DNA from 3 places in the Sporomusa termitida genome. Region 2 is predicted to be linked to each of the others. Evidence: riboswitches for the same ligand, from Rfam matches in the RefSeq annotation. Region 2 holds a riboswitch; each other region holds the start of a gene.
What was found. A riboswitch is a leader RNA that binds a small molecule or an ion and turns the genes downstream of it on or off. The one in region 2 is predicted to bind cobalamin.

Region 1: linked by a shared signal. The riboswitch ahead of cobI (precorrin-2 C(20)-methyltransferase) and the one ahead of SPTER_RS09320 (hypothetical protein) in region 2 are both predicted to bind cobalamin.
Region 3: linked by a shared signal. The riboswitch ahead of SPTER_RS01645 (sirohydrochlorin cobaltochelatase) and the one ahead of SPTER_RS09320 (hypothetical protein) in region 2 are both predicted to bind cobalamin.

Annotation. Positions count from the first base shown of each region.
Region 1 is NZ_CP036259.1:4,567,017-4,574,025, forward strand. Features, by position in the region: gene SPTER_RS21085 (FecCD family ABC transporter permease) at 1-986, opposite strand, end outside; gene cobI (precorrin-2 C(20)-methyltransferase) at 983-1,705, opposite strand; cobalamin riboswitch at 1,811-1,994, opposite strand; gene serS (serine--tRNA ligase) at 2,359-3,627, opposite strand; gene SPTER_RS21100 (HD-GYP domain-containing protein) at 3,964-4,548, opposite strand; gene SPTER_RS21105 (uracil-DNA glycosylase) at 4,863-5,534, shown strand; gene SPTER_RS21110 (NAD(P)/FAD-dependent oxidoreductase) at 5,646-6,518, opposite strand; gene SPTER_RS21115 (aldo/keto reductase) at 6,539-7,009, opposite strand, start outside.
Region 2 is NZ_CP036259.1:2,028,908-2,035,916, reverse strand. Features, by position in the region: gene SPTER_RS09325 (TonB-dependent receptor) at 1-1,749, opposite strand, end outside; cobalamin riboswitch at 2,124-2,306, opposite strand; gene SPTER_RS09320 (hypothetical protein) at 2,447-2,656, opposite strand; cobalamin riboswitch at 2,820-3,006, opposite strand; cobalamin riboswitch at 3,254-3,435, opposite strand; gene SPTER_RS25620 (hypothetical protein) at 3,633-3,767, opposite strand; gene SPTER_RS24695 (hypothetical protein) at 4,130-4,300, shown strand; gene SPTER_RS09315 (ribonuclease J) at 4,643-6,262, opposite strand; gene dapA (4-hydroxy-tetrahydrodipicolinate synthase) at 6,530-7,009, opposite strand, start outside.
Region 3 is NZ_CP036259.1:351,728-358,736, forward strand. Features, by position in the region: gene SPTER_RS01640 (diguanylate cyclase domain-containing protein) at 2-1,993, shown strand; cobalamin riboswitch at 2,135-2,313, shown strand; gene SPTER_RS01645 (sirohydrochlorin cobaltochelatase) at 2,663-3,595, shown strand; cobalamin riboswitch at 3,824-4,005, shown strand; gene SPTER_RS01650 (TIM barrel protein) at 4,500-5,474, shown strand; gene SPTER_RS01655 (ABC transporter substrate-binding protein) at 5,471-6,436, shown strand; gene cobN (cobaltochelatase subunit CobN) at 6,645-7,009, shown strand, end outside.

The DNA.
Region 1 (7,009 bases), 2.5 Mb from region 2:
CCGACAGGTATCTCAATATTGCCAACCGACCGGCCAAAAGTATCAGCTGTCAAGAGTAGCAACCCACCGGTCAGACCACATAACGGAATCAAGGCCTTATTATCCGAACCAGTTACCATCCTGACCATGTGAGGCACAATCAGGCCGACAAAACCAATAATACCGCCAATAGCGACACATACGGCCGTAATAAGTGCGCCGGCGCCCAAGAGAATTGTCCGCAGTCGTGACACGTTAATACCCAGACTGCGCGCTTCACGGTCACCGAGTGACAAAATATTGAGATCGCCGGCATAATAATAGCACAAAAAACAAGCAGCCATAATCAGCGGCCAGGCATACACCACATGCTCCCAGCTTTTAGCCGCCAAACTGCCAATCAGCCAGGTAACAATAGCTGATACCTGCTCACCGGCCAGACTTTTAACCATTGTGATTGCTGCGGACAGGATACTGCTGACAATAATGCCGGCAATAACCAGATTCGCCGATGACACATACCCCTTTACCCGCGCCATTGACATAACAATTAACAATGTAAGGACAGCACCGCCAAAAGCAAACACTGTCACAGGCAGGCCCCCCTGGGCAAAAATATTGAGATAGATGGCAACGCTGGCACCAAAAGCAGCGCCGGTTGATACACCCATGGTATAGGAGTCAGCCAGAGGATTCATCAGCAACGCCTGAAAAACCACTCCGGCCACAGCCAGGCCGCCGCCAACAGCAATAGCAGCCAGAATACGCGGCAGGCGAATATCCCAGATGATTGCCGTCTGAGCAGCATGAATAGAGCTATAGGCTTCCTGGCTGCCAGTCAGCTTACCATAAATAACAGCCGCCGCATCAACCATGCTGATATCAGCCCGGCCGAACCCAACCGCCGCTAAAGCAAACAACACCGTTGCCACCAGCAGGATCAAGCCTGCTATACGGACATTAGCCTGTTTGCGCCGCAGAAGTGCCGCTAAAGAACTGCTGCTCATGCCAATGCGTGTTTACTCACTTTGGAGCGTTTAGTAAGAATGGTCGATAAATAGTTTACTTTCTTACTGCCGGCGGTTATCAGGTCGTGAATAATTTCTTCACCCTCCAGACCACATTTCGAGACCATAACAGCATTTTCAACCATGCCATGTTTCTGCAGTTTTTCGACAATTTCCGTATAATTTTTATATACTTTCATAAGAACAACATTATCAGATACCGCCAGTACCTGCTCCAGCCGCTTTTCATCAATGGTGGCCGGTACGATGCTCAGAATATCGCCACCTTCAGCCAGTGCCACTCCCAGGCGGTTGCCAATAGCAGAAAACGAGTTAACGCCAGGAATATTAACGATTTCATGACCTGAATCTTCCAGCAGCCGATACACATACATGTATGTGCTATAAAGCATAGGGTCCCCCAAGGTTAGAAAAGCAACTTTCTTGCCGGCATCTAACAAGCCAAGGATTATGCTTTTATTGCTCACCCACGCCTCAGACAAGGCTTGGGCGTTATAGTTCATGGGAAATACCAGTTCCAAAACCTCACTGCCTTCTTGAATATATGGACGGGCAATCGACATCGCCGTACTTTCGTCTTTTTTCTCAGTCCGGGGAGCAATTACTACATCGGCCGACTTAATGGCATTAATGGCTTTCAAAGTGAGTAATTCGGGATCGCCGGGGCCTACACCGACACCGTAAAAAATTCCTGACATAATCTAAACAACTCCTTAAAAAATAAAATCTCTGTCCACGCGCGGCGTGGCAGAGATTATTTGCCGAATTGACGCAAATCCCCTCCCCATCGCGCGTGGGTGAAAACGGTGATTGTCAAACAGGCAGTTCTTCTGACTTAGGCTCATCACCAGACTACGCCTTCCCAAAATAGGTTACTATTTCAGTGGCTCATTGCAGTTGGCTCACCATTACAGCGGCGGGACCGTGCCGGATTCGCACCGGCTTCCCTTTTAAGCCCGATCGGGCGCCTGTTCCATATAGAATTACTTAAATTGTATGATTAACAGTACTAAAAGTCAAGATAATTTATGTCTACGCCAATGCAACTACAGATACATTAAATGAATTTATTTAATTATGTATAATCCCCAGGGATGCCAGGTATGCAAGCGATTAGAGCCTAACATTATTACCGTAATAACTTCATTTATTTTGTTTCATTTGTTATAATTAACAAATGAAACAAAATATGTAAAAAAAGGAGGGAGGGGAAGAAATGATAAAATATCTTTTGCTATTACTGCTATTTGCAATAATTATGTACATTTTAAGCCCCTATCTCGTTCCGGTTAATCATGTCTAGATAACCAAACCCCAGCACTTTAAGCAACATAAGCGCCGGGGTCCTGTATTACCTGATTATATCTACACCCATGTAAGGCCGTAAGACTTCCGGCACAATGACTGACCCGTCTTCTTGCTGGTAATTCTCCAAAACAGCGGCAACCGTCCGGCCAATTGCCACACCCGATCCGTTTAGAGTGTGGACAAACTCTGGTTTTGCTTTTGGCTCACGGCGAAATTTAATCTCTGCCCGCCGGGCCTGGAAATCTTCAAAGTTAGAACAGGATGAAATCTCGCGATAGGTGTTAAAGCTAGGCAGCCATACCTCCAGATCGTATGTCTTTGCCGATGAGAACCCCATGTCACCTGAACACAATAACATGGTTCTGTGCGGCAAACCTAACAGCTGCAATACTTTTTCCGCATTAAGAGTCAGCTTTTCCAGCTCATTATACGACTCTTCCGGCAGGCTGAACTTAACCATCTCTACTTTGTTGAACTGGTGCTGACGAATAAGGCCCCGGGTGTCTCGGCCGGCAGCGCCGGCTTCAGCCCGGAAACACGCGCTGTAGGCTGTATAATAAAGCGGCAGATCCTTGGCATCCAGAATTTCCTGGCGATGCAGGTTAGTAATTGGTACTTCGGCCGTTGGAATAAGATAATAGTCAAGACCTTCCAGCTTAAACATATCCTGCGCAAACTTAGGCAACTGACCTGTGCCAATCATGCTGGCTTCATTGACAATAAATGGGGGGAAAAACTCAGTGTAGCCATGTTGTTGGGTATGCAGGTCAAGCATAAAGTTGATTAACGAGCGTTCCAGCCGGGAACCCAGACCTTTGTAAAAAGTAAACCTGGCGCCGGTTACTTTACCGCCCCGCTCAAAGTCAAGAATACCTAATTTTTCACCAATTTCCCAATGAGCAAGCGGTGTAAAAGCAAAGTCACGCGGCGTACCATAGCGGCGAATTTCTTTGTTGTCATGTTCATCTTTACCCACAGGCACAGAGGCATGCGGTACATTGGGAATGCTCATAATAATAGCGGCCAGGGCGGACTCGGCTTCTTTGACTTTGGCATCAATAGCGCTAATGCGGTCTCCTACCGCCCGCATCTCCAGAATCATATCCTCAGCATTATCACCATTTTTTTTCTTTTTGCTGATTTCCTGAGACACAGTATTCCGCTTGTTTTTAAGTATTTCTACTTCGGCTAATAACCCCCGCCGCTCTTTTTCCCGGCTGATAAACTCATCCAAGCTCATGGCTGCTCCCCGGTTGGTCAGCGCCAGTTCGATTGCCCCGGGGTTATCCCGCACGAATTTGATATCTAACATGCTTATCTTCCTCCTTAACATAAAAAACTCCCGTCCCTGTGATAGGGACGGGAGTATAATTTCTCCCGCGTTGCCACCCTGATTGACTCGCTGAGTCCGCTCGGCACGCATAACGGGCGTGTTCCGTACGGCTCATCACCGCATGCTCATAGGGTGGATGACATAATTACGTTACCGGCTCGCACCTCACGCCAGCTCTCTGAAAACTCCAAATTATGCGCTGCCCTGTCATTGCAACAAACGATATTGAGATTACTATTTATTATGCATTATAAAATTATACATTATTCAATACAAATTGTAAAGTACTGGCAGTACTGCCAGTTTTAAATGCACTTAAGCATGAGCAGCGGTTAAAGTATCATACTTTTGACAGTCATTAATAAAATCAATAAAACACCGGCTTATTACCGGATCAAATTGCGAACCGGCACACCGGCTAATTTCATCCAGCGCTTTAGCGATACTAAATGGCTCCCGCCGGTAACAACGCACAGTTGTCATGGCATCGAAACTGTCACATACCGCCAGCATGCGGCTAAAAAAAGGGATAGAGTCCCCTGCCAAGCCGGTACCATACCCTTTACCATCATATCGTTCATGATGATGACGGACAATTGTGGCGATCCTATTCAGTCCCTCAACCTCAGCCAAAATATCAGCACCAACATCAGGATGCTGTCTGATAACTGCAAGTTCAGCGTCTGTCAGGTCTCCTGATTTATTTAAAATATCATCAGGAACACTGACTTTACCCACATCATGAACGATCCCGACAACATAAGCAAGGGTCACATCTTCCACAGGGAGTTCTGCATATTCAGCGAAACCAGCCATTAGGCAAGCCACATTTTTGCTATGTTCGACTGTATATCTATCCCGTTCGCCGATCACATCACAAAGCGCCTCAATTATGCTCATGAACTTTAATTCCTTTCTTGATGTGGTCCAGCCTTTTACCGGCATCTACAGTAGACAATAAAGTTTATAAGGTAATATTATGTAATTAATTCTATTCTAATTGGCAGGACAAGGAGCGTCAAGCTATTTTATTTACACTCTATTAAATTATATTGCCGGCAAAACAATTATATCCTACTATTTAATACATAAAGTTTACTAAAAATACATGCTTGCCTAGTCAATTGAGCAGCGGCAGCAGGGACTAGATTTTTTTCCATTTCTCCAAAGGAATTTTAATTTTGCAAAGCGAAATAGAATACTGAGGTGAAATCATGACACAGGACACTCACGAACAACTTGAGCAATCGCTTCTGGCTTGCAGCGCCTGCCACCTGCGCCAGGACGCGATCGGCCCCACCTCCTATAATGGTACACCTTACAGTCCGTTGGCCATTATCGGGGAAGGACCAGGCGGGGTTGAGGACGAATATGGCGTACCTCTGGTAGGCCCTTCCGGCCAGCTTCTAGATAAGGCACTTACCAGTGTCGGCGTTACCCGTGATAAGATTTATACGACTAATATCATAAAATGCCGCCCCCGAAACAACCGTACCCCAACAGTAGAAGAAGGCCTGTTTTGTGCCCTTACCTGGCTGGACAAGGAACTGGCACTGGTTCAACCTAAGATTATCATTGCGCTTGGCAGTGTGGCTTTAAAATATTTGCTGTCGCCTAATGCCCGTATCACCAAAGACCGCGGCCGGTGGTTTACTACCAAATATGGCATTCCTGCTATTGCCACTTATCATCCTGCCTATCTGCTCCGTCTGACCGGTAAGGATTTGGTCAAAGGCAAATGGGAGGTATATTATGACTTGAAAGCCGCGGTAGAAAAATGTGCAGAGCTAGCTCCCGACTATTTATTAAAATCACCTGAACCGCCTGACTTGCTGGCGTTGTACAGCCGCAGACGTGAAGAACGGCAAACGACAAAGCGACTTTAATCATATATACCTTGTTTATGGAAACAAAACGAGACTGAGCCTTACATCTGATAATGATCTGGCGGGGTTATCCCAGCCATCATTTGCGGCAGGCCAAGCAGTCTCGCTTTTTTATTTCACTTGTTTATCAATATAGGTAATCGCACTTAATACAGCTACCAGACCTTCACCGGTTGCTTTGGCAATCTGCCATGGTTTACCGGTACAGTCACCGGCGGCAAATACCCCGGGGATATTTGTCGACAGATCCCGGTATACCTTAATCACTTCACCATCAAGCTCCAGACCAGGCAGCAGGTTTTCAACCGGATCAGACTGACGCATGATAAAAACACCATGTACCTTCAATTCTTCTTTATCAGTTACCAGCTTTTCTACCTGCCCATCGCCGGTGATGGCCTTGGGCTTAGCTGTCAGAACTTTTACAGGGGAACGCAGATGGCTAAAGTCGCCCTTATACTGGGGCAAGAAGTACACATTACGACAAATTTCTCCTAAGAAAGCAGTTTCATTCTCGCCTTCCTGGGTATAGGAGATGACAGCTACATCCCGTCCCTCAAACATCCGGCCGTCGCAGGTGGCGCAGTAGCTAACCCCCCGGCCAAGCAGGTCGCGCTCCCCTTCAAAGAGCAGTGTGCTAACCACACCGGTAGCAAAAATAACAGCCTTGGCTTCATAGGTAGTTTTAGGTGTGAGTAAAGTAAACAAAGCCTCTCCCGGAAATACATTAAGCACCTTTTCCTTAATCAACACCGGTTCGTGAGCCAGCGCATGCCCGGAGAAATGCTGCATGAGCCCTTTGCCGGTTACCGCCGGCAAGCCCAGATAGTTATCTACTAAATGGGCTTTCTGCAATTTTTGGCTAAAGTCAAGGTGTTCAAATAAGGCAATCCTTTTATTACGGATACGTCCTGTCAGGGCGGCAGACAGCCCGGCTGGGCCGCCGCCGATAACAGCAATGTCAAATTTGGTTTCTTCAGCCATATTTTTTCCTCCTTGTATCTCTACCCGAGATCCTGGGCCACCTGTTTCATGCGGGTGCGGATCGGCAAATTATACGGGCAACGACTTTCGCATTCACCGCATTCAATGCAAGCAGAGGCTTTGACCTCAAGGCCTTTATACCGCATGGGAATTACATTTTTCATATTATATCTTGTATATTGATGATGAAAAATAAACGTGGACGGGATATCAATTCCTGCCACACAGGGCATGCAATATCCGCAGCGGCGGCAGAATACAGGCCCCAATGCCGCTGCTTCGGCCTTCAATATAGCTGTTTCCTCTGCATTTAACGGCTTAAAATCTTTGGTTGGCGCCAAATTTTGGTCAAGATGTTCAATTTGGTCCATACCGGGAATTGCGACCAGCCCGTCATGCTGAAGAACAAACCGCAAAGCCAGTTCAACCTCTGAAATCATGCCTCCCCCTAAGGGTTTCATAACTATGATTCCCACATCCATTGCTTTCGC
Region 2 (7,009 bases):
TTGCGTGCCTTCCTCGGGCAACGGAAACATCGCGTCGGTGCGGTCCGAATCCGGCTTAGGCAGGATGCCGGCCCCGTCCCCGGCAATCTCATAAAGGTTTAAGAGCCGGTAGTAGGTGCCGAAGGTCGAACGCAGCGTCCAGTGATCGTCGAGCTGCTTTTTGAGGGCAGCCTGCCAGGTAGCCTTGCCATTAGACTGCTCATCTTGGCTATGTGTCCAGGGATGTTCCGGGTTGGCATACCGCGAATAGCCGGTAACCTGGGAATAATTATAACGAACGCTGGGCGTGAACCAGAAATCGCCGGCTTTGTTCAGGGTAATCGTGTCCTGGAGCTGGATATTGAACATATCTTGCTCATATTTATATCGATACCGGTAGTGAGCGGCATAATTAATATTATCCATGCCATTGCCGTCAATGCGCAGGGTTTCATGGGAGTAGTTGGCCATGAATTCCAGCAGATGGTTGGACCCGGCCTTGTAGCTGCCATCCAGCGCCCCGCCGAAACGGCCGGAATTGTAGCTGCTCCATTCGCGCAGGGGGCCGATGAAGTGGCCGTTGCCCGGATTGACTAATTCCTGAATACGGCGAATATCCGAATGGTAGTCTTTGTCCTCATCCTGATAATCCAGCCGCCAGCCCCATTCCATGTTGCCCGCATTATCCCTCCGGCCTACCTGCAGCGCCTTGTCGGTTTGGTTCTGCCGCCGCCCTTGATTTATCTGATAGGCGTCTTTCATCCTCCGGACATAGTCATTCTCTGTCTGATCCACTAAGGGGTCAGGGGGAGCGATAAAGTGCGAGGGAAGATCCTGCCAAATACTCTTTACGGCATCCGGCAGCCCTCGGTCGATGTTCTTCCAGCTACCCTTGATCAGCCAGTGGTCATCCTGCCATTTGATCAGGACGTCGGTATTTTTGTAATCGTTGTTCTGGCGGACCCGGGTGGCATCCTGGGTGGGTTGGCTTTCAAAGACCTCCCAATAATTGTGGGCGGGAAACTTTGCAAACATAGGTCCCATATCGGGATCATTTAACATATCTTGGATGGAAGTCCAACCAAAGATGGGGGCATACATTTCATAAACTGGTTGAATTGATTCCTCAAATTGAGCCATAGACCGATCGTACTGGGCCTGTGCTCCGGCCGCCAATTTTTGGGCCTCAAAATTTGTATATTTGAAATTCCCGTCGCTCTGGTCGCGGTTGATGCCGACCAGCAGGCTGCCTTTGCCCAGCGGCATGTCAAGCTCCAGGCTGCCGCTGTAGCCGCCATAGGAGCGCTGGCCGAAGGAGGCGGATACATTTGCCTTTTCCGGCTTTTTGGTGACAACGTTGATGACGCCGCCCATATAAGTGCCGCCGAAACGGGCCGGGACATAGCCCCGGTAGACCTCAATGCGGGCTACATTTTTCACCGGAATGGTGGACAAATCGACAGCCGCGTCGCCGCCGAGATTGACCAGTACGCCGTCAACGAACACACCGACCTGGGCCGCCGTGCTGCCCCGGACGCTGACAGTGGTGTACTGTCCCTTGCCCATAACTTCCCGGATATGGACGCCGGGTACGTCTTTCAGAAGTTCAGGCAACGTTTTTTGCTCGCCTTTGTATTTATCGGGTTCAATGACGGTTACGGTGCCGGGCGAGAGCTTGGACTCCCAGTCGGGGCGTGGTGCTTCCACCGTTACCGCTTCCAATGCGTATTCCTTTTGCCAGGGTTTGTCGCGGTTTGCTTCTTCATTAATTTCCCGCAATCGCTCGCTGTCAGTTGCCGGCGCAACTTCCCCGGTTTCCTGCGCCTGCTTGCCGTCAGGCGCGGTTGCTGTTTCGTTTGTCTCCTGCGATTGTTCGCTGCCGGCCGCATAGACAAAGCTATAAAATGTTGGCGTGGTGCTTAGCGCCAGCGCACAGGCGATACTAACCGCCAGAACTTTTTTCTTTAACCTGCGTTGCTTCAATATAAAACCTCTCTCTTTCCGATTATGCTACGATGATGAAATATGCATACCATAAATAATACCAAATAAAAAAACTCCCTTGTTGGGAGTGTTTACGCTAACCGACCGGAATCCGGCCTTGGTTTTCACGTAATCTCCTCCCCATACCTCGTGGGTAAAAACGGTGATTGCTGGATAAGGCAGTTCTCCTGACTCCGGTTCATAACCATCCCGCGCCTTCCCAAAGCAGTAGCTTCAGTGGCATATATGCGAGATTGCTCCCCGTTACAGTGGCGGGACCGCGCCGGCATTTAACCGGACTTCCCTATTAAGCCCCGAAGGGCACCTATCCCAACGTTATGTTGTTGTTTTCCTATTCATCTTATGTGTGCTTTCAGGATAATAGTACTCTTTTGACCACATTTTTTTTACTGGCTTTATTCCGTTCATCCAGCGAAAATTTCTGTGATGTTTGCGTGTCCGGCTCAATAAGCGATATCGCTTATTAATCGCGGGCTCCTTTCTTCTTACACTTGATACCAAATTCCACATAGCTTTGCAGAGCTTCAATAATCAACTCTTCCTGCTGCGAACTGCTGGCTGCCGTTGTAGTATTTTCTGAAGCTTCACTGATGATTTGCTTGACCTGACTCGAACGATAGCCGCAATCCAAAAGCTTCTGTGTTAACCGGTTGATCTGTTCCTGTTTTGTCAATCTAATCTACCCCTATACTGTCGACAGTAATTATTCGATTCGCACCTGCTGTTTTGCAGGCTTTAGTCTTTTTCCCTCCTTTTTCGGTAACGATTTGCCTTGTGCAAGGATAAAGCTCACACAAGCTGCAGCCTAATCTTCTCCCTGTTCATCGCAGGTTAAGCGAAGATTTTCCGTACAGGCAGTTCTCCTGGCTCCAGTTCATCACCTGCCCAGCCTTCCCGGAATGTTTATCTCTTCCAGTGGCATTGTAGGGCTGACTCTCTGTTACAGTGGCGGGACCGCGCCGGTCTTTAACCGGACTTCCCTATTAAGCCTTCTAAAAAGGCACCTGTACCATGATTATTCGTTTATGTTTGTGGGTCCGTTTCCCGCTATGTTTATGTTACAACAGCTACTGAAGATTGTACCTCGTGAGAAGCATCCACTTAGCAGCTTGATAAAAGTTTCGTTTCTGTTTGTCCACCATTATGCAAAATAAAAGAAGCCTCCCTGAGATGATAGCATCCAGAAAGGCCTCTTGTAAGCCGACAAAGCTGTCGGCACAAAATGCAACATTGCACTAGCAATCCCCTTCCCGGTCCATCGCAGGTTAAAACGGTGATTGTTATGCAGGCAGTTCTCCTGGCTCTGGATCATTGCTCCACCAAACCTTCCCAGGAACCTTTGCTCCCAGTGGCATACATGGTTTTGCTCCCCATTACAGTGGCGGGTCCGCGCCGGCATTTAACCGGCTTTTCTGTTAGGCTCTTCCGAGCACCTGCACCAAAAATATATTATATTCTATTTTTTTATAAGGATTCCTTTGTTTTTTCTTTGATTAAAATATAACAGCAGTGGGTAATTTTGTCAATATACAGATTTTCTTGTATACATTATATTGTGAATATTAGATGATAACACTTTTGTATTGCAAGTATACTTCAAAGGAATCCTTCTGTAAATACCCTAAATAAGGGATTGATGATATTATTCGTTAAAGAAATTGAGGTATTTTCTTGCCCTGCTTTGCCAGATAAACATTGTTGCCTTCTTCCCATTCTTCTTTAGTGAATATAGCATCAATGGCAGGACAGTCGTACCATTCCCCGCCCCATACCTGAATACCCATATAAACTGGTTTAGTTACTACAGCAGTAATTACCCCTTCATACCAAAAGTCTCTGCTTTAAGGTCTTTTCTTTTCGTCCATTTGGCATTGCTTTCATAGGGTATTTTATATTGGTTATTCAGCTTGTTCCTCAGATGATACCCTGTCTAAAACTGCCCATTCCCCATCAGCGTGTACAATTTCCATTAACTGGCTCATCGTAAATCCTCCCCCTCAATGTGTCCGATAAAAACGCGCTTCTGAACCCGCGTTCTATCTACATTTTACGGTTTTTGGTGTTTTTACTCAAACCAGTATTTTGGTGTTTTTCGCCATTAAGGGCTGGTTGGTTCTTTCCCTGGCAGTTTTTCGTTCCTTAATGAATGAGTTTTCCGGTTGGCCGCTACCGCACAGATCACCGCAGAGGCGGCCGCCAGCCGGCCGCCACGCTGCTCCTGGCAGGCAGAATCACAGGGGAATTTGAAACTGCCCCTTTACTATTTATAGGCAACCTGTGTCAAGAGAACCGTCCCCATGACACATTATTCCGGTAACATATTTTTTTACCAAACATAATATGTAATAAATAACAAGCAGAGGTGGGACTATTTATGCTATTCTGGTTGGTTTTTGCCGCAATCGTATTTTTTCTGGTATCCCATTTTTGGGTGCTGTTGCTGGCCTTACTCTTTTTCTGGTTTATTTAACCGCTGCGGTCTTCTGAGAAGTGGGTGCCTGGCCAAAACATACGCAAGCCCTGGCGTATTTAGCGGCAAGCTGACTACGCCAGGGCTTTTATACCATAATCAGAAAGGAATCTGCTTTCTGATTATGTCAGGAACGACTGCGGCTTCTGCCGGCGTCTAAATGACTTGGCAGAAGTCAAGTTTTTCTAGTTAAACTTCCATAATGATAGGCAGAATCATCGGCCGCCGGCGTGTGCGTTCATATAAATATTTGCCCAGGGTATCACGGACATTGGACTTAATTGCTGCCCATTCGGTAATATTATTGAGCTCGCATTTTTCCAGGGCCTGTTTAACCCGCTCCTTGGCATCCTCCATCAGCTGCTCAGACTCACGGACATAAACAAAACCGCGGGATACAATGTCCGGACCGGCAGCTACCTGACCGCGCTGCTTATCCATCGTGACCACAATAATAAGGATGCCGTCCTGCGACAGCTGCCGGCGGTCCCGCAGGACGATATTCCCCACATCGCCAACCCCCAGGCCATCCACCAGGACATTGCCTGAGGTTACCTTGCCGGTTACAGCGCCCTTGTCGGCAGTAAATTCCAGAACCTGGCCATTTTCGGCAACAAAAATATTTTCCTTGGCCATACCTAAGGACTGGGCCAGTTTAGAATGCTTAATCAAATGCCGGTATTCGCCATGTACGGGGATAAAGAACTTCGGCCGCAGCAGATTGTGCATCAGCTTAAGCTCTTCCTGGCTGGCATGCCCGGATACGTGGATGCCGGAGGTGGATTCATAAACAACCTCGGCGCCCTGCCGGAAAAGAAAGTCAATCGTCCGTGATACCAGCTTCTCGTTGCCGGGTATCGGCGTGGCCGAGATAATTACGGTGTCCCCCGGAATAATCTCAACTTTTTTATGATCCGACATAGCCATCCGAGTGAGTGCCGACATGGGTTCACCTTGGCTGCCTGTTGTTAAAATAACGATGCCTGATGAGGGATAATTGTTAATTTCGTCAATATCAACAATAACGCCCTCGGGAATATTTAAATAGCCAAGTTCTAAGGCGATCGTAACAACATTCACCATACTCCGGCCCAGGATGGCCACCCGGCGCCGGTATTTGCAGGCAGTGTCAATTGCCTGTTGAATCCGGTGAATATTGGATGAGAATGAGGCAATAATAATTCGTTCCCGGGCATTGCGAAAGGCATCATCAAAGGTAACGCCCACTGATTTCTCACTTGGCGTATAGCCGGGCCGCTCGGCGTTCGTACTGTCTGCCAGCAGCACCAGCACCCCCTGGTCGCCTAATTCGGCAAATTTGTGAAAATCAGTGACTTTACCGTCAACCGGTGTTTGATCAAGTTTAAAATCTCCTGTATGGACAATGACACCTACAGGCGTTTTAATTGATAAAGCCACCGAATCGGCGATGCTATGGCTTACCCGGATAAAGCCAATGGAAAAATGGCCGATTTGAATCTGATCCCCTGACTTAACAGCATGCAGGTTGCTGGCTGAAACATTGTTTTCCTTCAGGCGTCCCTCTAAGATCCCCAGCGTCAAGCGAGTTCCGTATACGGGAACGCTAAGCTGTTTTAACACATATGGCAAAGCACCAATATGGTCTTCATGCCCATGGGTTAAGACAATAGCCTTGACTAACTCACGGTTGTCCAACAGATAGCTGATATCGGGAATTACCAGATCAATGCCCAGCATGTCATCTTCCGGAAACATTAACCCTGCATCAACTACAATGATCTCATCACCATAACGGATTACCGTCATATTCTTGCCGATCTCCCCCATCCCGCCCAGAGGGATAATCTGTACCTTGCCTGGTTGTCGAGCCAAAAAAACATACACCTCCAAAAATATTAGTCAATTAAGTTGTAACTGCCCGTTCATTTAAGCACATCACTAGAAACCGGCCGTCCTGTCCACTTGTGAATAATTATAACCTATTTAGTATTCGCTGACAACAAGTGGTCTACTCGCTCTTAAATATTATATGCAAAACCTGCCTCCACATACAAAAAAAACCGGTAGCTCGCGCTACCGGTAACCGTTAAATAATTATAACACGCCTAATGCTTGCATGACCTTTGTAAGCTGCGCCGTTTCACCGGCAGTGGGCGGTACTAACGGCAGTCTTACCGGGCCGGCTTTGATACCGATCAGGTTAACCGCCTCTTTGATCGGAATGGGATTGGTGGTAACAAATATCACCCGGAAGAAAGGCAGGAGTTCCAGATGCAGGTCCTTAGCCTTGGCCATATCCCCGGCGTAAAAAGCGTTTACCATGGCCTGCATACGGCTGCCGACAATATGAGCGGCCACACTGATAACCCCCTGGCCGCCCACCGCCAGCACCGGCAGAGTCAGGGTATCATCACCGCTATATACTAAAAAGTCCTCAGGGGTAATACGAATGATTTCAGAAATTTGCTCCAAACTGCCGCTGGCTTCTTTTACAGCAGCAATATTCTCCAGTTCAGCCAGGCGGGCGATCGTGTCCGGCAAGATATTGGAACTCGTGCGTCCCGGTACATTATA
Region 3 (7,009 bases), 1.7 Mb from region 2:
GATGAGTTTTACCACACAGGACAACGGACTATTAAAGTGCGTTTATCAAGAGTGGGGACAACGGGAAGATTTTAATTTCTATCTGTCCATCTTATCCCATCAGTTTAATTTTGTATTTAACCACTCGCAAAGGGTGGCATATTATGCGGTTAGGCTGGCCCAAGCGACCGGCTGCCGTGATACTGAGATTGTGAATATTGGTGCAATGGCGTTGCTGCATGATATTGGTAAAATAAATGTACCGATCAAGGTTTTATATAAACAGGGTACTTATGATCCGTATGACCGGAATGAAATGGAGCGCCATCCGGTCTATGGCAGCCAGATGCTGCTGCGATCCAAAGAGCTGCGGGAGCTTATTGCCGGGGTACTGCACCATCACGAGCGTTATGATGGCAATGGCTACCCCAATAAACTCAAAGCCTTGGAAATCCCCTTGCCAGCCAGGATCATTCATATTGCCGAAGCCGTTGATGTTATGACGACAATCCAGAATTATCAGCAGGTAAGAAGCTGGCATGAAGCTATGGGTGAGCTGGAACGGGCGGCTGACAGTCAGTTCGACCGGGCTCTGGTAAAAGCCTTTTTGGCATTAGAACCGGCTATGTTTGCTGCCGGCAGGATGGGCGCCGGCCAGGCAGCGAGACAGGAAAAGCAGCAGCTGGTTTTATCTGCCGGCAGTGTTGGGCATTACCTGGAGAATATAGCAAATTTAGGGGTCATTTGTTTGGATAAAAACAATACAGTTGTATTTTGTAATGCCTGTGCAGAGCAGATACGGCAATTGCCTGAAGGTACTTTATTAGGTAAAAACTTTTTAGACAGTTATCCCCAGCACCGGCGAAAAATTCTCGAGGACAAGCTGGGGCAGCTGCGGGCTGGTAAAAAAAAGGCATGGTATCGCCTAATGGGCCGTAATGGGCGGTTTATTGAGAACCGGTATTCACGGGTAACGGATGCCAGTGGTAAGTTTATCGGCACTGTTTTGGTCACAATTGATGTGACCGAGCGGGAGAAAGTGGCCCGCAGTCTGAATGCCGCCCTGGAAAGGCAGGCCGCCTTGTATCAGGCAGCCCAGATCATCACCTCCTCGTTAAGTATTGCCGAGATCATTGACGGCATCCTGAGGATTATAAGAAAGACGATGGTGGTTAACAAGGCCGAAATTTATTTATCAAGTGAAACCAACGACGGTATCCCGGCTATGCATACGCATGAGTACAGCCGCAGTGAGCCGATTGAAGGCCAGGAGGGTTACCGTGAGGCGGCAAACCAGGTTTACAGTACTTTGCGGACAGTCATGGCTGCTGATGAACAGGGCAAGCTGGCAAAATATTATGTCCCGCTTATCTACCGGCGTGATTTACTGGGGATATTATATATTGAAAGAACCAGTCCGGGTGAGGAGTCGCAGGAACGGCTGGAGCTTCTGGAAGCACTGGCCAGCCAGACTGCGATTGCGATTAGGAATGCCCGCCTGCACGAGGAAGTCCAGTACCTGGCCGAGTATGATAAATTGACAGGCTTACTGAACCGCCATTCCTTTGACCGGTTTTTTGCAGAGCAGTGCCGGCAGGCCGCAGAGCAGCCGGCGCCGGTTACACTGCTGATGATTGACATTAATGGCCTAAAGCTTGTCAATGACCAATATGGGCATGTGGCCGGTGATATGTTAATTAAGGCTGCTGCTCAGGTTGTGAAAAATAGTATCAGCAGTGACGACCGCGCTTTTCGCTATGGTGGTGATGAGATTGTTGTGCTGCTGCCGGGGGTTTCTCTCCCGGAAGCACAGATTATTATTAAGCGGATACAACGCAATAGCAAATGGTGGCAACCGGGCATTGTTGCTAATGTGTATGCTGATTTGACTCTCAGTGTCAGCATTGGCGCCGCCGCGAGCAGCGAAGTCAGTCTGGAATGCCTGATTCAGGAGGCTGATAAACGCATGTATGAAAGTAAGCGTCTTTATTATAAGTCGCTGGATGTAAAATGATGGATCGATTTGGCATAACAGGCCTTTAGTGGCGGATGCTGCCGCATGATAAATTTAGAATAGAGTGATAATTGCAGACAATCATTTTTTAAGGATTGACAATCATTTCTTGAGGTGTTATGCTAATTTCACAGAGGACAACTTAATATGTTTGAAATAGGTGCCTAAAGGCTTAATAGGGAAGTCCGGTTTAATGCCGGCGCGGTCCCGCCACTGTAACGGGGAGCTAGCTTAAGATATACCACTGAGCATTTGTCTTGGGAAGGTTTAAGTGAGCCATGAGCCGGAGTCAGGAGAACTGCCTATTTGACAATCGCCGTTTATTACCCACGAGGCATGGGGAGGGGATTACAGTAGACGCTGGCATAAAATAGCGTATCTGGCTTAATTCACTCCTGGTTAACAGCCAGGAGTTTTTTTATAAGACTACTGTTTATTACTCCCAACTTTAACGGTTGGGAGTTTTAATTTAATGACATTCTTCTCAACGCTCCTTTTGAATTGCGCATTGGCGCGGGTCTCTAGCAGACCTTTCTTTTTACAGTTTTACTATCATATAAATATTTTATTGCAGTGAGGAGGCTGCCTATGAGGTAATCAGCAGGTGAAGAATTGCGGGGATTTTCTCCAGGCATTCGTTATGTAAAATTTAAAGGAGTTGTTTTATTTATGAAAAAAATTTTTTCCTTACTTACCACGATCTGTATGCTGGCCGTATTTGGTTGCGTCAGCCTGATCCCGTCGCTGGCTGCGGCTGCACCGGCTGCGGCTGGTAAAAAGGCTATTTTGGTTGTGAGTTTTGGTACAACCTACCACGACACACTGAAAGCAACTATTGAAGCAGTTGAAAATAAAATACAGGCTGAATTCCCTGATTATGAAGTGCGCCGGGCATTTAGCTCCCGGATTATCATTAAAAGATTAGCCGAACGTGACGGTATCAAGATTGATACTGAGAAACAAGCGCTTGACCGCCTCAAAGCCGAAGGCTTTACTGAAGTTATTGTACAACCTATGCAAATTACCGCCGGTGAAGAATATGAGCTGATTAAAAGTGCGGTGGCCCATGCGCAAGCGGCTAAAACCTTTGAAAAGCTTACAATTGGCAGACCCCTGCTTTACTATATGGGCCAGGAAGACACCACCGATGATTATCAGGCAGTAGTCGAAGCATTAGCAACCCAATACCCGAAACTTAAGAAGAATGAAGCTGTCCTGCTGCTGGGCCACGGCGGGCTCCACCCTGCCACTGCTACCTATCCTGCCCTGCAGGAAAAACTACAGGATGCAGGCTATAAAAATGTATATGTTTATACTGTAGAAGGCTATCCTACCCTGGAAGGTACGATTGACAAGCTGAAAGCCAATAAAGTCAAAAAAGTAACCCTGATGCCGTTAATGCTGGTAGCCGGCGATCATGCCGTCAATGATATGGCCGGTGACGAAAGTGATTCCCACAAAACTCAGCTTATTGCCGCCGGTATTAAAGTTGACACCTATATCCATGGCTTAGGCGAAAATGAAAAAATCCAGGATATCTATGTTCAACATATAAAAGATGCGATTGATGAACTTAATAATCCTGAAGCTAAAAACCATTAAAAACAGGCAAACTGTAAAAACACATCTCCAATGTTTTTTGGAGATGTGTTTTGCTTTGCATATAAAAAGCAGCATAAATAATACAAGCAGGTTATTGTCTTCCTGATGCAAGCAAAAAAGAAAAAAATATCTGAAAATTACGGATTGTTGGAATATATGCAAAATCCCGCGGAAACTATTGACAAGCTTCTTACTGTTCGATAAACTAAAATCGAACCTGTTTTGTAATTTAATACTGTTGAGTTGGGTGCCCAATGGGCTTAATAGGGAAGACCGGTGAGAAACCGGCGCGGTCCCGCCACTGTAACGGGGAGCAAGCTTAAGATATGCCACTGGGGATAAGATTCCCGGGAAGGTTTAAGCAAGCGATGAGCCGGAGCCAGGAGAACTGCCTAGCTGACAATCGCCGTTAGAGACCCACGAGGTATGGGGAGGGGATTACAGTTAAGCGCGTATCTTCTCGGGTATACTCAAGAAGTTAGCGATCTGCTGAATTCACTCCTGGTATTAAGTACCAGGATTTTTTTATTGCCATATTGTAGCTATACCCCCGTAGGCCCTGACCATGCGGGGGACGGTTTAAGGAGGGAAATGAAGTGTCACAATATGTTCCAGCTAATTGGCCGGTTGACAAACTTAATTGGTCAGCGCGAGGTTGTTACAGGTTATCGGACTGTGTACCTAGTGGTAATACTTCCATCCTGAAAACATATGAAACATTGACGTTAAACAGAGCGCAGAGCAAAAGTGTGCGGTTGCCCTTATCAGCGGGTAAGGGCTGAGTCTAAGTCATATGCTTACCGGCTTACGCCATCGAGTAGCTAAAAAATAAAAGCTTTAGAGGCAGATGCCAACCTTTCGCAGGCGGCATCTTTCTTCTTCCGGCACAGTAAAGGATGTACATATGCTACAGCTTGTAAATTTGTCAAACTATACGACTGATAATGATCTCATCAACAATAATGGGGAATGTCTGCAGAGATTTTTGCATTGTCACCATTTAGACGGCATTGAGATGATGTTTTGCGGGCCGTTGGATGAAACTCTCCATAAAAAAGAATGGATCCATGGCGTTCATCTCCGCTTCTGGCCCTGGTGGCTCGATTTTTGGCGTGGCGATCAGTGTGCATTATTAAAGCAGTTTGGCAATGAGGCTGCTATCAGGGACTGTTATGGCGGTATAACCAGGGAAGAGTGGCTTACTGTTTACCGGGAGAACATTATGGCCGCCAAGCAGGCGGGAGCTAAGTATGTTGTGTTCCATGTCAGTCATGCCCGCATCTCCGAATTGTTTACCTGGAAATTTCATGCCTCCGACCGGGAGGTAATTGAAGCAACGGTAGAGGTTATTAACGCACTCCACAGCTCGATACCTGCAGATATGACCCTGTTGTTTGAAAATCTGTGGTGGCCGGGGCTAACCTTGCAGAGCAAGGAACTGACAGCGTATCTGCTGGAGGGCGTAGCTCACCGGAATGTTGGCATTATGCTGGATACGGGGCACCTGATGAATACCAATCCGGCCTTACGAACCCAGGCCGAGGGCATTGACTACATTCTTAGAACAATATCCCGGCTCGGCAGCTACAGCCAGTATATTAAGGGGATTCATCTGCATCACTCCTTGTCGGGCGAATATATCAGGGAAAGTCAAAACAGGCGGCAGCACCAGGAGCAATATTCAATGACTGAACTTATGCATCATGTACTTAAGATTGATGAGCATCTACCGTTTAGTGTGCCCGAAGCAGGGCGCATTGTGGATTATATACAGCCTGACTACCTGGTACATGAGTTTATGAAAAATACAATGAGTGAATGGATTGAGAAAATTAACTGCCAGCAACAGGCATTAAGCAGGGTGAGGTCAGATATATGAGATATTTTCAGATAATCAAACCGATCGTATTTTTACTCTGCCTATTGCTTTTGTGCGCAGGCTGTGCTAATCAGCAGAGACCCCAGGCCGAGCCGTCGGCGGCCGGCTATGAGGTAAGAGACGGCCAGGGAAATGTACTGAAATTGCGGGGGAAACCCCAGCGGATTATATCTTTGTCGGTCAGTACCGATGAAATTCTGCTGGGCCTGGTACCGTCAGGGCGGATTGCCGCCCTGACTTATCTGGCAGATGACGGCGGCCTGTCCAATATTACCGAACAGGCTAAGGCCGTACCGGCGAGAATACGGGCTAACCCGGAAGTTGTCATTGCCCTGCAGCCTGATCTCGTGATTGTGCCGGACTGGCAGCCGCTAGAGTTTGTGCAGACAGTCCGGGATGCAGGTTTTCCCGTCTATATTTATCAATGGCCTAATTCCATTGAAGAAATCAAAAACGTAATTTTGGAGATTGCCCGGGCGGTCGGCGAACCGGAGGCGGGAGCGAAGCTGGTTGCCGATATGGACAATACGCTGGCCGAGGTTGTTGACAGGGTCAGGCCGATACCTGACAGCCAAAGGCCGGTGGTGGTCCGTTTTTCCCTGATGGGTGGCAGTGACGGTAAAGGCACGACTTTTGACGATATCTGCCAGTATGCCGGCGTGAAAAACGGGGCCGCCCTTGCCGGGCTGGGGATGAATGATATATTGTCCAAGGAACAGCTGGTCAAGGTGAATCCTGACATACTGTTAATGCCAACCTGGGATTACACCGGCAAAACCGATATGGCGCAATTTGCCGCCGATATCCAGAATGATCCGGCCCTGCAGTCGGTTAAGGCCATTCGCCGGCAGCAGCTTGTCTCAATACCTGAACGGTATTTGGTTTGTACATCGCAGTACATAGTTTGGGGTGTAAAAAACCTGGCCAGCTATGCCTATCCTCAATATTTCCCTGAGAAGTAACGTAGTGGTCCGCCTACATTGAAAGCGTAAAATAATTCACGGGAATTTTTTCGCAAGACGAGGCGGAGGAGGCGCACATATCGGACATATGTAAGCCGACGACAACGAAGTATGGCGGAAAAAGGCCCATGAAGTAATTATGATTTCAGTGTAGGCGGACCAGTAGTGCCGACAAGGGAAAATGCAAGCAGCAGTGGGGGAAAACCATATGGGAAACATAATATTTTTAACGAATATTGACCGCCAACACAGCATGCTGGTAAAGGCAAGCCGCCGGCTGCAAGAAGCAGGCCGGCTAGCCAGCAACATCGACATTGTTTTTCTTAACGACAGTATGGTATGGGGACCGGAATGGCAGCAGCGCTTCCGTGTCTGTGACGTCGTGCTGTTTTCCTGGATGGGGATGGGGCGGGATACGCACTTTTTGCAAAAGGCCGGCGATTTCCTGCGGCAAAAAGGGATAACCCATACTATGCTGGCAACTGAACCTCAGCCCGAAGACACTCTTTACGGCGTAACAGCGGCGGAACGGGAACAGCTGCGCCGGTATTTAGTCTATAGCGGCCTCGATAA